Tunicatimonas pelagia: one gene and its partner. The protein of the gene in region 1 interacts with the protein of each later gene in a pairwise test. Links are inferred from orthologs where the notes say so. Each region holds a gene or a part of one and is shown in the gene's direction. Other genes may lie near its edges. The genes, in order: P0M28_RS28875 and dnaE.

Region 1 (3,311 bases):
CGGGCAACATCAGAGCGTAGCCGAGGTGCTCGTCCGCATGATGCAACACAATGTTCACCACATATGCATTACTGAAGATGGCACAACGGATAGCCCAGCCGTGGGAATGGTAACCAATCACGATTTGCTCCTACTTCAGGAAAATAATCCGGCCATTATTCAGCGAGAAGTGCATAAGGCGGAGAATATTGCTGCCCTTATCGACGTGCGCGAACGAGCCGAAATGATGGTACAGCAGCAGATTAAGCAGGGCGTAGCTATTCGTACGGTAGCTTCTCTTATTACGGTTATTAACGATACGCTTATTGCTAAGAGTGTGGCTTGGGCAGAAGTGGCTTTAGCCGAGGAGGGTTTTTCTAAGCCAAGAGCTTGTTTCTGTTGGCTCTCTCTGGGCAGTGAAGGCCGAGGAGAGCAGTTACTTCGCACCGACCAAGATAGTGCGCTGGTGTACGAAGATCCCTCAGGAGAAATGGCAGTAAGTACCTGTGCGTATTACCTGGAGTTAGCTAAGCGGGTAGTAAATACATTACAAGAATGTGGCTTTGCCCCTTGCCCAGCCGATATGATGGCGAGCAACCCCCGGTGGTGTATGTCATTGAGTGATTGGAAAAAGCAATTCGGTCACTGGATTCAAGTGCCTGACACTGAGGCTTTGCTGCACGCCGCTATCTTCTTTGACTTTCGGGCTACTGCCGGAGAGGTTACTTTAGCTAATAATCTTCGGGAGTTTATTTTTAGCCAAATGGAAACCCGATCACTATTTATGCATCATATGGCCAATAACGCGCTACTCAACCCACCCCCGCTGAGTTTCTTCCGAAAATTTATGGTAGAAAAGGGCGGAGAGCACAAAGATAGTTTCGATATTAAACGACGGGCGATGATGCCACTCATTGATGCTGCCCGAGTATTGGCTTACGAAGCCCAAGTACTCAATACCAGTAACACTCAACAACGCTTAGAACAAGTAGCAGCTACTGATGCGTCTCGCGCTACACTCTACCAAGAAGCGGTTAATGCTTACAACGAACTGATGCAACTTCGAGCGAGGGAAGGCTTTCGCCAACATGATTCAGGTCGTTACATTGACCCAGCAGCATTAAGCCACTTAGAACGCGAAATGCTTCGATCTATCTTTGGGATAATCCGAGATGTTCAACAAGTGCTACGTCATCATTTCCAGTTAGACTACTTTCGCCGATGAAGTGGTTCCGTCGTTCATCCCTCCCAGCTACTCCCCCACCCGACTTCATTGTCCAGTACCAACGAGCGAGTCGGGCTAAGCTCGATACTAAACAGTCTATTCGGGAAATCCGCTTTGTGGTATTTGATACCGAGACTACCGGACTTAACCCACAGAAAGATACTTGGCTATCATTAGGAGCAGTAATAGTACAGCAGCGAGCCATTTGGGTTGATCAAAGCCTGGAGTTTACCCTTCGGCACCAAGATGTAGATATTTCCGCACAAGTGGCGGTACACGGTATCACTCAGAATTTTCTGGCCGATGGTATTTCAGAAGTGGAAGTATTACAAAGATGGTTATTATTTATTGAGAACTCGGTTCTAGTAGCCCACCACGCTGCTTTCGACCAGCAGATTATCAATGAGGCACTCCGCCGTCATTTCGGTCAGTACAAAGTGCGACTCCGTAATACGGTACTAGATACCGCCCAACTGGCTCAACGCCTTGATCGCTTTAATACCATACCCGAAGCCCAAAACCCAGCTCACTACAGCCTGGATCACCTTTGTCAACGTTTTGATATTGCTCCTAATGATCGGCACACTGCCGCCGGCGATGCCTTACTCACCGCCCAACTTTTGTTAAAACTACTAGCGCAAGCCGAACAACGAGGTGTTCGTACCTATCGGCAACTACTGGGGTAATAGAAATTTTTCTTATAAACTCTCTCTCGTTACGATACGTATTTTATAGCGATGTTATTCCATTAATTGATAAGAATAGTTATGCAAAGACCTTCCACAAAGAATTTGGATGCTTTACCCAATCCGACTGAACTGCAACGAATATGCAAGTCAATATCAGCGATTGAAGCAATATTATGCCCTGAATGGGAGGACAGATATTTTTCTTATCAAAAGCAGTGGAGTGAAAAGGAAGAGTGTTGTGAAATAAGAAACGGTCAAGGAGATCAAATGCTCATTCTTTTTAGTCCCCAGGGAACGGTAATCAATGGATTTGCCCATGAGAGTTCTATGAATGGCTGGCAACAGCTTGAAACTGAGGAGAAGAAAAGCTTATTTCAAAGAATAATTGGCAGAAAAACACCGCCAAAGACTGAACGCATTCAACATATTTGGAGCGGGGTAACTAGTGGATTGCCCCAGGCATTTCAAGAATTTATATTTGGAGAACCCGTCCGAAGTATAGGAACCACTTTTTGTATTTGGGCGAGTCGTGATGATCGTGAATGGGCGATTGGAGATATTACCTTTCCCGAAGACGATTATTCTGATGGTTCCAAAGACCTGTTGGCATTACTAGATGGCGATCCAGTTACCTACCGGGATTGGGCAATAGAGTACTACGAATTAGACGAATTAGATTTAGAATCGCTTAAATCCATCTATAATCAACAGCCCATTACTGAGGGGGTAGTGAATGAGTTAAATCCCGATTTACAAGATATAGACAGACTTAAATCTGATCTAGAAGAAATCGGGGTTGCAAGTAAATTATAAACTAACGTTACGCAGTTATAAAAAGAAATCTCGCGAGCTTAGCTTCCGGTAGGCCGTAGATCAGTGATCAGGCAATTTTTGAGAGCATTCACCAGCAGTTCGGAGCCAATGAAGAGAGGCGTTCGCTCGTGCAGACAGTTGGGCTGCAAATCTAGTATCCGGCGTTTACCATCTGTGGCTTGTCCGCCTGCCTGCTCTACAATAAATGCCAGCGCATTGCACTCGTAGATGAGGCGAAGTTTACCGTCAGGGTTCGTACGGGTAGGTGGATACAGATAAACGCCCCCCTTCAACAGATTCCGGTGAAAGTCCGCAACTAGCGAACCAATATACCGTGATGACATTTCCCGTCGGTAGCAAAACTTGATGTATTCCTGGATGCCCCGGTCGAACTGATGGTAGTTGCCTTCATTAATGGAATACAACTTTCCATCTTTGGGAGTTTTAATATCTGGATGCGATAGAAAGAATTCACCCAGTGAGGGTTCGTAGGTAAACCCATTCACTCCGCAGCCCGTGGTATACACCAGCATGGTAGATGACCCATAGAGTACGTAGCCCGCTGCTACTTGCTCACTTCCGGCCTGTAGCAAGTCTTCGTTCTT
Region 2 (6,366 bases), 3.2 Mb from region 1 along the record:
ACTTTATAGTGGCCACAGTAGACGAAACTATTGCTGGCTTTGGTTCGCTAGACCAAAACGGCTACCTAGATTTTCTCTATGTACATAAAGATTATCAGCGCCAAGGTATTGCCTATCTACTTTACGGTGCATTGGAGCAAGAAGCAATTCGGGCTGGATACCCTCAAATTACCACAGATGCTAGTAAAACGATCCAGAACTTTTTTGTCCGCCAAGGATTTAGTTTGGTAAGGGAAAACCAAAAGCAGATAAAAGGAGTAGAACTGATCAATTATCGGATGAGCAAAGATCTGATATAGTCTTCAACTGTTACTTTCACTCTTAAATAATAAGCCTCTTATTTCCAGTCACTCACGAAGGTAGATCAGCCGGATAAGTCAAATGGACTGAAGCATTTATTTAGAAACGGGTGGCATAAATGCACTACTCCGCGTATCTTTCGTGTTACTAGAACTGATAAATAAGCAAACGAACGTCTGCCGATGTACCTAATATTTGACACCGAAACCACCGGTCTGCCCCGCGACTATAATGCTCCCATCTCTGATCTGGACAACTGGCCCCGGTTAGTACAACTTTCTTGGCAATTGCATAATGCCGACGGTAGCTTACAGTCCGCACACGACTACATTGTAAAGCCCGAAGGGTTTACGATTCCCTTCAACTCTGAGAAAGTACACGGTATTTCTACCCAACGGGCGTTGGCGGAGGGGCATCCGTTGGCGGAAGTACTAACTAAATTCAATGAAGACCTTCAGCATACCCGGCAAACCATTGGTCACAATGTCGATTTTGATCTAAATGTGACCGGAGCCGAGTTTTTGCGAGCGCAGATAGAAACTACGCTGCTCAACATCGAAAAAGTAGATACTAAGGATGCTTCCACGGATTACTGTAAAATTCCCGGGGGGCGAGGCGGGAAATACAAGTGGCCTACTCTATCTGAGCTACACGAAAAACTGTTCGGTGTGCCATTCAGCGGAGCACATAATTCAGCCTTTGATGTAGACGCTACTGCCCGTTGCTTTTTCGGATTATTGAAAGAGCAGGTTATTGCTCCGTTTGATAGTACGCCGTTAACGGAAATTACCTACGAGCGACCTGATTTAGAAAAGGCATTGCGGGATATGCCGCAGAATGCTCCTCAGAAGTCTAAAGTAGCTGGGCCACCCCAGCGGAAGAAGGTCGATGTTAACAAAATTGAAACCGCTCCATTCAGCCACTTGCACGTTCATTCGCAGTACTCTATTCTGCAAAGTACGGCCAGTATCAAGCAGCTAGTCAGTGCGGCGAAGGAGCGCAATATGCCCGCCATTGCTGTTACCGACTTGGGTAATCTGTTTGGGGCGTTCAAAGCTGTAGCCGAAGGAAAAAAACAAGGTGTAAAGGTTATCATCGGTTGCGATGTCTATATGACAAAGGATCGGCATCAGAAGAAGTTTACCAAAGATTTTAAAGACCAGCGCTCCGTACAGCTATTATTAGCTAAAAATCAGAACGGTTATCAGAACCTGTCGAAACTTTGTTCGCTGGGCTACATTGAAGGTTACTACGGTGGTTTTCCTCGGGTAGATAAAGATCTGATTCAAGAATATGCCATAGACTTAATTGCTACTACCGGTGGCATCTCGGGTGAAATTCCCGATCTGATTCTCAATACCGGTGAGCACCAGGCGGAAGAAGCGTTTCGCTGGTGGCTAGAAGTATTCGGTAATGATTTTTATGTAGAGTTACAGCGACACGGCCTAGAGGAAGAAGACCGGGTGAACGAAGTGCTGCTCCGTATGGCTGATAAGTACGGCGTAAAAGTCATTGCGACCAATAACGTTTACTACGCTAATCAGAAAGAGGCTAATGCCCACGATACGCTGCTTTGCGTAAAAAATAACGAAGTACTCTCTACTCCCATCGGTCGGGGGCGGAATTTTCGCTTCGGGATGCCTAACCATGAGTTTTATCTCAAGACCGAAGAGGAGATGAAGCAACTCTTTGCCGATCGACCTGATGCCATTACCAACACTTTTGAGATAGCGGAGAAAGCCGAAGAGCTAACTTTACAGCGGGATATTCTACTGCCTAAGTTCGCGCTTCCCGACGGCTTTACCGACCAAAACGATTATTTGCGCCATCTTTCTTACGAAGGTGCAAAGCCTCGCTACGGCGAAATCACCCCCGAAATTCAGGATCGGCTTGACCATGAGTTGAAGATCATCAAAGACATGGGTTTTCCGGGGTACTTCCTGATTGTGCAGGATTTCATCAATGCTGCCCGAGATATGGGAGTATCAGTAGGCCCGGGTCGGGGTTCGGCAGCGGGTTCAGTAGTGGCTTACTGTACCGGAATTACCAATATTGATCCCATTGAGTACGATTTGCTCTTTGAGCGTTTCCTCAATCCTGAGCGGATCAGTATGCCCGATATTGATATTGATTTTGACGACGACGGTCGCCAGGAAGTAATTAATTATGTAATTGACAAATACGGGCGAAACCAAGTAGCCCAGATTGTAACCTTCGGTACAATGGCTCCCCGAATGTCAATTAAAGACGTATCTAGAGTAAGTGAGTTACCGCTGGTAGATGCGAACCGACTGGCGAAACTGGTGCCAGAGAAACCCGGAACCACCTTCGACCAAGCCCTCGCAGAAGTACCCGAATTGCAGCAAATCAAGCGAGGCTCCGACAAGCAAGCTGAAGTAATTAATTTAGCACATACGCTGGTAGGCTCAGTACGGAACACCGGAATTCATGCGGCTGGGGTTATCATCGCTCCTGATGATTTGCTCGAGTACATCCCGGTGAAAACAGATAAGGATTCTGACTTATTTGTTACTCAGTTCGACGGTTCAGTGGTAGAATCAGCCGGAATGCTGAAGATGGATTTCTTGGGTTTGAAAACCCTTACCATCATCAAAACCGCACTGCGAAAGATTAAAAAGAACCATGGTGTGGATATTGATATCGATGCCATTCCGCTGGATGATGAAAAAACATTCCAACTGTACCAGCGGGGTGATACCATCGGCACCTTCCAGTTTGAGTCGGACGGAATGAGACAGTGGCTCCGCAAACTCAAACCCACCGATATTGAAGACCTGATTGCCATGAACGCCTTGTACCGTCCGGGGCCGATGCAGTTCATCCCTAACTTTATTGATCGTAAGCACGGGAAGGAAAATATAGAGTACCCGCATGAGTTGCTTGAGCCTATTTTAAAAAATTCTTATGGCATTTGTTTATCGGGTGACACACGAATTTTTGATGCTGAAACAGGGGCTCCCCACCGATTAGACGAACTAAAGGATAGAGCAGGAAACTTTGTAGTGCAGGGAATTGATGCCCAAGGACAAGCCACTACAGCTCGGGTTACTCACTGGCTAGATAATGGTACTCATCCGGTATTTCGACTCACGCTACGCAACGGAGCCACGATAAAAGCTACAGCAAATCATCTTTTTTATACCGAGCAGGGATGGAAGCCATTAGAAGCACTAAATAGTGGTGATTATGTAGGTACTCCACCTCAATTATTTTCTCCAACCACCCCTTCTTCGTACAATCGCTGCCGCTTGCGAGTGTTGGCTTTCCTGACGGCTGATGGGAGCTTAGCAAGTGGCACTTCGGTAGACTTTGTTAATCATGATCCGCAACTTATTGAGGCGTACATTGAAGCACTACAGGCCTTTGACGATGTACAACCCGTAGTGGTGAAGCAGGTAAGAAACGTAAAGCGAGTTGGTATCAGAAGCAAAGTAAGTGGTCGGGCTACCACTAGCTTGCTGGCCTGGATGCGGGAGCTTGGGTTGAAAAGCTCGGCTGATCACAGAAAGTACCCTTGTGGAGTACGTAGCCACGAAAAAGCAGTGCCATCCTTTATTTATACAATGGCTGATGAAGACATTGCTTATTTCTTAGCTGGGTTGTGGGATTGTGACGGCTACGTAGGTAAGAAGCTTTGTCACTACAAAACTATTTCGTCGCAGTTGGCGCAAGATGTACAGACCCTTTTGCTACGTTTGGGCATTCCTTCAGTCATCTATGAGGCATCCTATAAGAATGATGTTTGTCCTGATCAGACTTCATACCAAGTTACCACCTACGAGCTAAACCGATTTTCTGGTGCTATTCAGCCATTTATGGTTTCTCACAAAGGGCATATATCTATTAAAGGAACTGCGTTTCGACATAACTCTGTTGAGCGGCAACCTTTTCTTCAAGAAATAAAGGAAACTACGGGCAAATCAGCTCGTGGTCTAATGAAAGCGTACGGTATTGATCGGCAACATTTTCAGCGTAAAGATCCTCGCATCAGTACAACTGTTGTAGAAGGGGTAGCTCAGCAAATTTCTCTGCCTGCTACTCAGCGGTTGCTACCGATCAACTGGCAGCAAATTGTATCAATAGAGGCTTGTGGTAGTGAAGCCGTCTACGATCTCACTGTAGACAAGATACATAATTTTGTAGCCAATAATATTATTGTCCACAACTGTGTTTACCAGGAGCAAATTATGCAGACCGCGCAAATTCTGGGCGGTTACTCTCTGGGTGGTGCGGATTTGTTGCGTCGGGCGATGGGTAAAAAGAAGATTGAGGAGATGAATAAACAGCGAGTCATCTTCGTAGAAGGAGCTAAGGAAAAACACGGGATTGATAAGAAAAAAGCGGAAGAGGTCTTTTCTATCATGGAGAAATTCGCTCAGTACGGATTCAACCGTTCGCATTCGGCAGCTTACTCAGTAGTGGCTTACCAAACTGGCTATTTAAAAGCGAATTATCCCGAAGAATACATGGCGGCGGTGCTTACCCACAATATGAGTAATTCCGATAAGGTAACGCTGTTTATGGACGAGTGCAAGCAGATGAAAATTAAGGTGCTCGGCCCGGATGTCAATGAAAGTGATTTTGACTTTGGAGTAAATAAGGAGCGGCAAATTCGCTTTGGGCTGGGAGCTATTAAGGGCGCCGGCGAAAGTGCGGTAGCTTCTATTATTGAAGAGCGAGATGAGCAAGGGACATACTCCGATATTTTTGAGTTTACTAAACGGGCTAACCTACGAGCAGTTAATAAAAAAACGCTGGAGTGCATGGCCATGGCCGGAGCCTTCGACTGTTTCCCTAATATGCACCGTCGGCAGTATCTGCACGCGTCCCCGGGCGATTCATCGTTATTAGAGAAAGCGGCCAAATACGCTCAAAACCTTCAGCAAGAAGAAGAAGCTGCTCAGGTTTCTTTGTTTGGCGGAGTGGGCGGTTTGGAAGTACCTAAACCTCGGGTAACCGACTGTGAACCTTACAGTGATCTGGAAAAGCTTAAACTCGAGAAGGAGGTTACTGGATTCTATATTTCGGGGCATCCGCTCGATCAGTTTAAGTTGGAAATAGAGAGCTTCTGCACCTGCACCTTGGATAAGGTAATGGGCTACCAAAATCGGGAAGTTTCGGTAGCCGGAATTATCACTAAAAGTGCTGAGCGTCAAACGAATAGCGGTAAACCCTTCGCCTTGGTCACCATAGAAGATTACCAAACCTCGGTCGATCTGGCCTTCTTCGGTGAGGATTATCTAAGCAACCGTCACCGCCTATCGCTAGGTGAGTTTGTGTATATGAAGGGGCGGGTAGAGGAGCGTTATAATAAACCCGGGGTATGGGAGCTTCGTCCCCAAACCGTTCAACTACTTACCGAAGTTCGGGAAAAGATGACCGGAGGCATTCAACTCAGTATTTCTGCCGAGCAACTCACCCAAAATCTGATTGAGCGCTTGGAGACACTATCGGCTGAGTACCGAGGAAACTGTCCGGTAAAAGTAACCGTACACGATGAACAGGAAAGCATGAGCGTAGAAATGCTGTCGCGCAAGTACCGCTGGCAACCCGACGGACAACTTTTCGGTGCCCTCGAACAGCTAGACGGAGTTTCGTATCAGCTTACCGGGGTGCGATGATGTGTAAATTAACGTCAGTTATTCAGGTTATCTAACGATAATGCAAAATCATGCTGCGTTTAGGATTCGGTTTCTATCATCAAAAGTAATAATTCTAGAATGTTGATCAGCGAAGGTGTAGGCTGATAGCGCAGCAAAGACATTGCATAAGTAGTTGATTGGTGCAGGTGCGGTTCCCCGCTGGAACGCGTATGTTCTAAATCAATAAGTCTAACACATCGGGTCTAGTACATTCTGACAGTAAAAGTATTTAAGTGTCTTTCTTCCGGAATGATGATAGGCAATCAGGGCAGTCATCATTTCACTGCGGGAAAAGCGTGAATGCCAATGTGGCTCTGCGATTCCTTCGTCGGCTAAACAGAGGCGTAACTCTTGGAGGAAATCGGCGGCTACTGTAGCGCGGTTTCTACGAAAATTTCGGTTA

Evidence for each region.
Region 2: the proteins of P0M28_RS28875 (region 1) and dnaE interact in binary tests that used the Escherichia coli proteins (3 or more experiments, as listed by UniProt). The link is inferred for Tunicatimonas pelagia from one-to-one orthologs.

The regions. Positions count from the first base shown.
Region 1 is NZ_CP120683.1:6,770,718-6,774,028, reverse strand. Bases 46-3,045 are described here. They hold P0M28_RS28875 (3'-5' exonuclease), read left to right. Parts: upstream 46-1,200; coding sequence 1,201-1,890; downstream 1,891-3,045. Other genes in these bases: fbp (class 1 fructose-bisphosphatase), read right to left, coding at 2,745-3,045; P0M28_RS28870 (hypothetical protein), read left to right, coding at 1,972-2,706; P0M28_RS28880 (DUF294 nucleotidyltransferase-like domain-containing protein), read left to right, coding at 46-1,204. In the rest of the region: more of P0M28_RS28880, read left to right, coding at 1-45; more of fbp, read right to left, coding at 3,046-3,311. UniProt on the Escherichia coli protein: DNA polymerase III is a complex, multichain enzyme responsible for most of the replicative synthesis in bacteria. The epsilon subunit contain the editing function and is a proofreading 3'-5' exonuclease.
Region 2 is NZ_CP120683.1:3,522,615-3,528,980, forward strand. Bases 88-6,142 are described here. They hold dnaE (DNA polymerase III subunit alpha), read left to right. Parts: upstream 88-482; coding sequence 483-5,942; downstream 5,943-6,142. Other genes in these bases: P0M28_RS15080 (GNAT family N-acetyltransferase), read left to right, coding at 88-299. Outside these bases: more of P0M28_RS15080, read left to right, coding at 1-87. UniProt on the Escherichia coli protein: DNA polymerase III is a complex, multichain enzyme responsible for most of the replicative synthesis in bacteria. This DNA polymerase also exhibits 3' to 5' exonuclease activity. The alpha chain is the DNA polymerase catalytic subunit.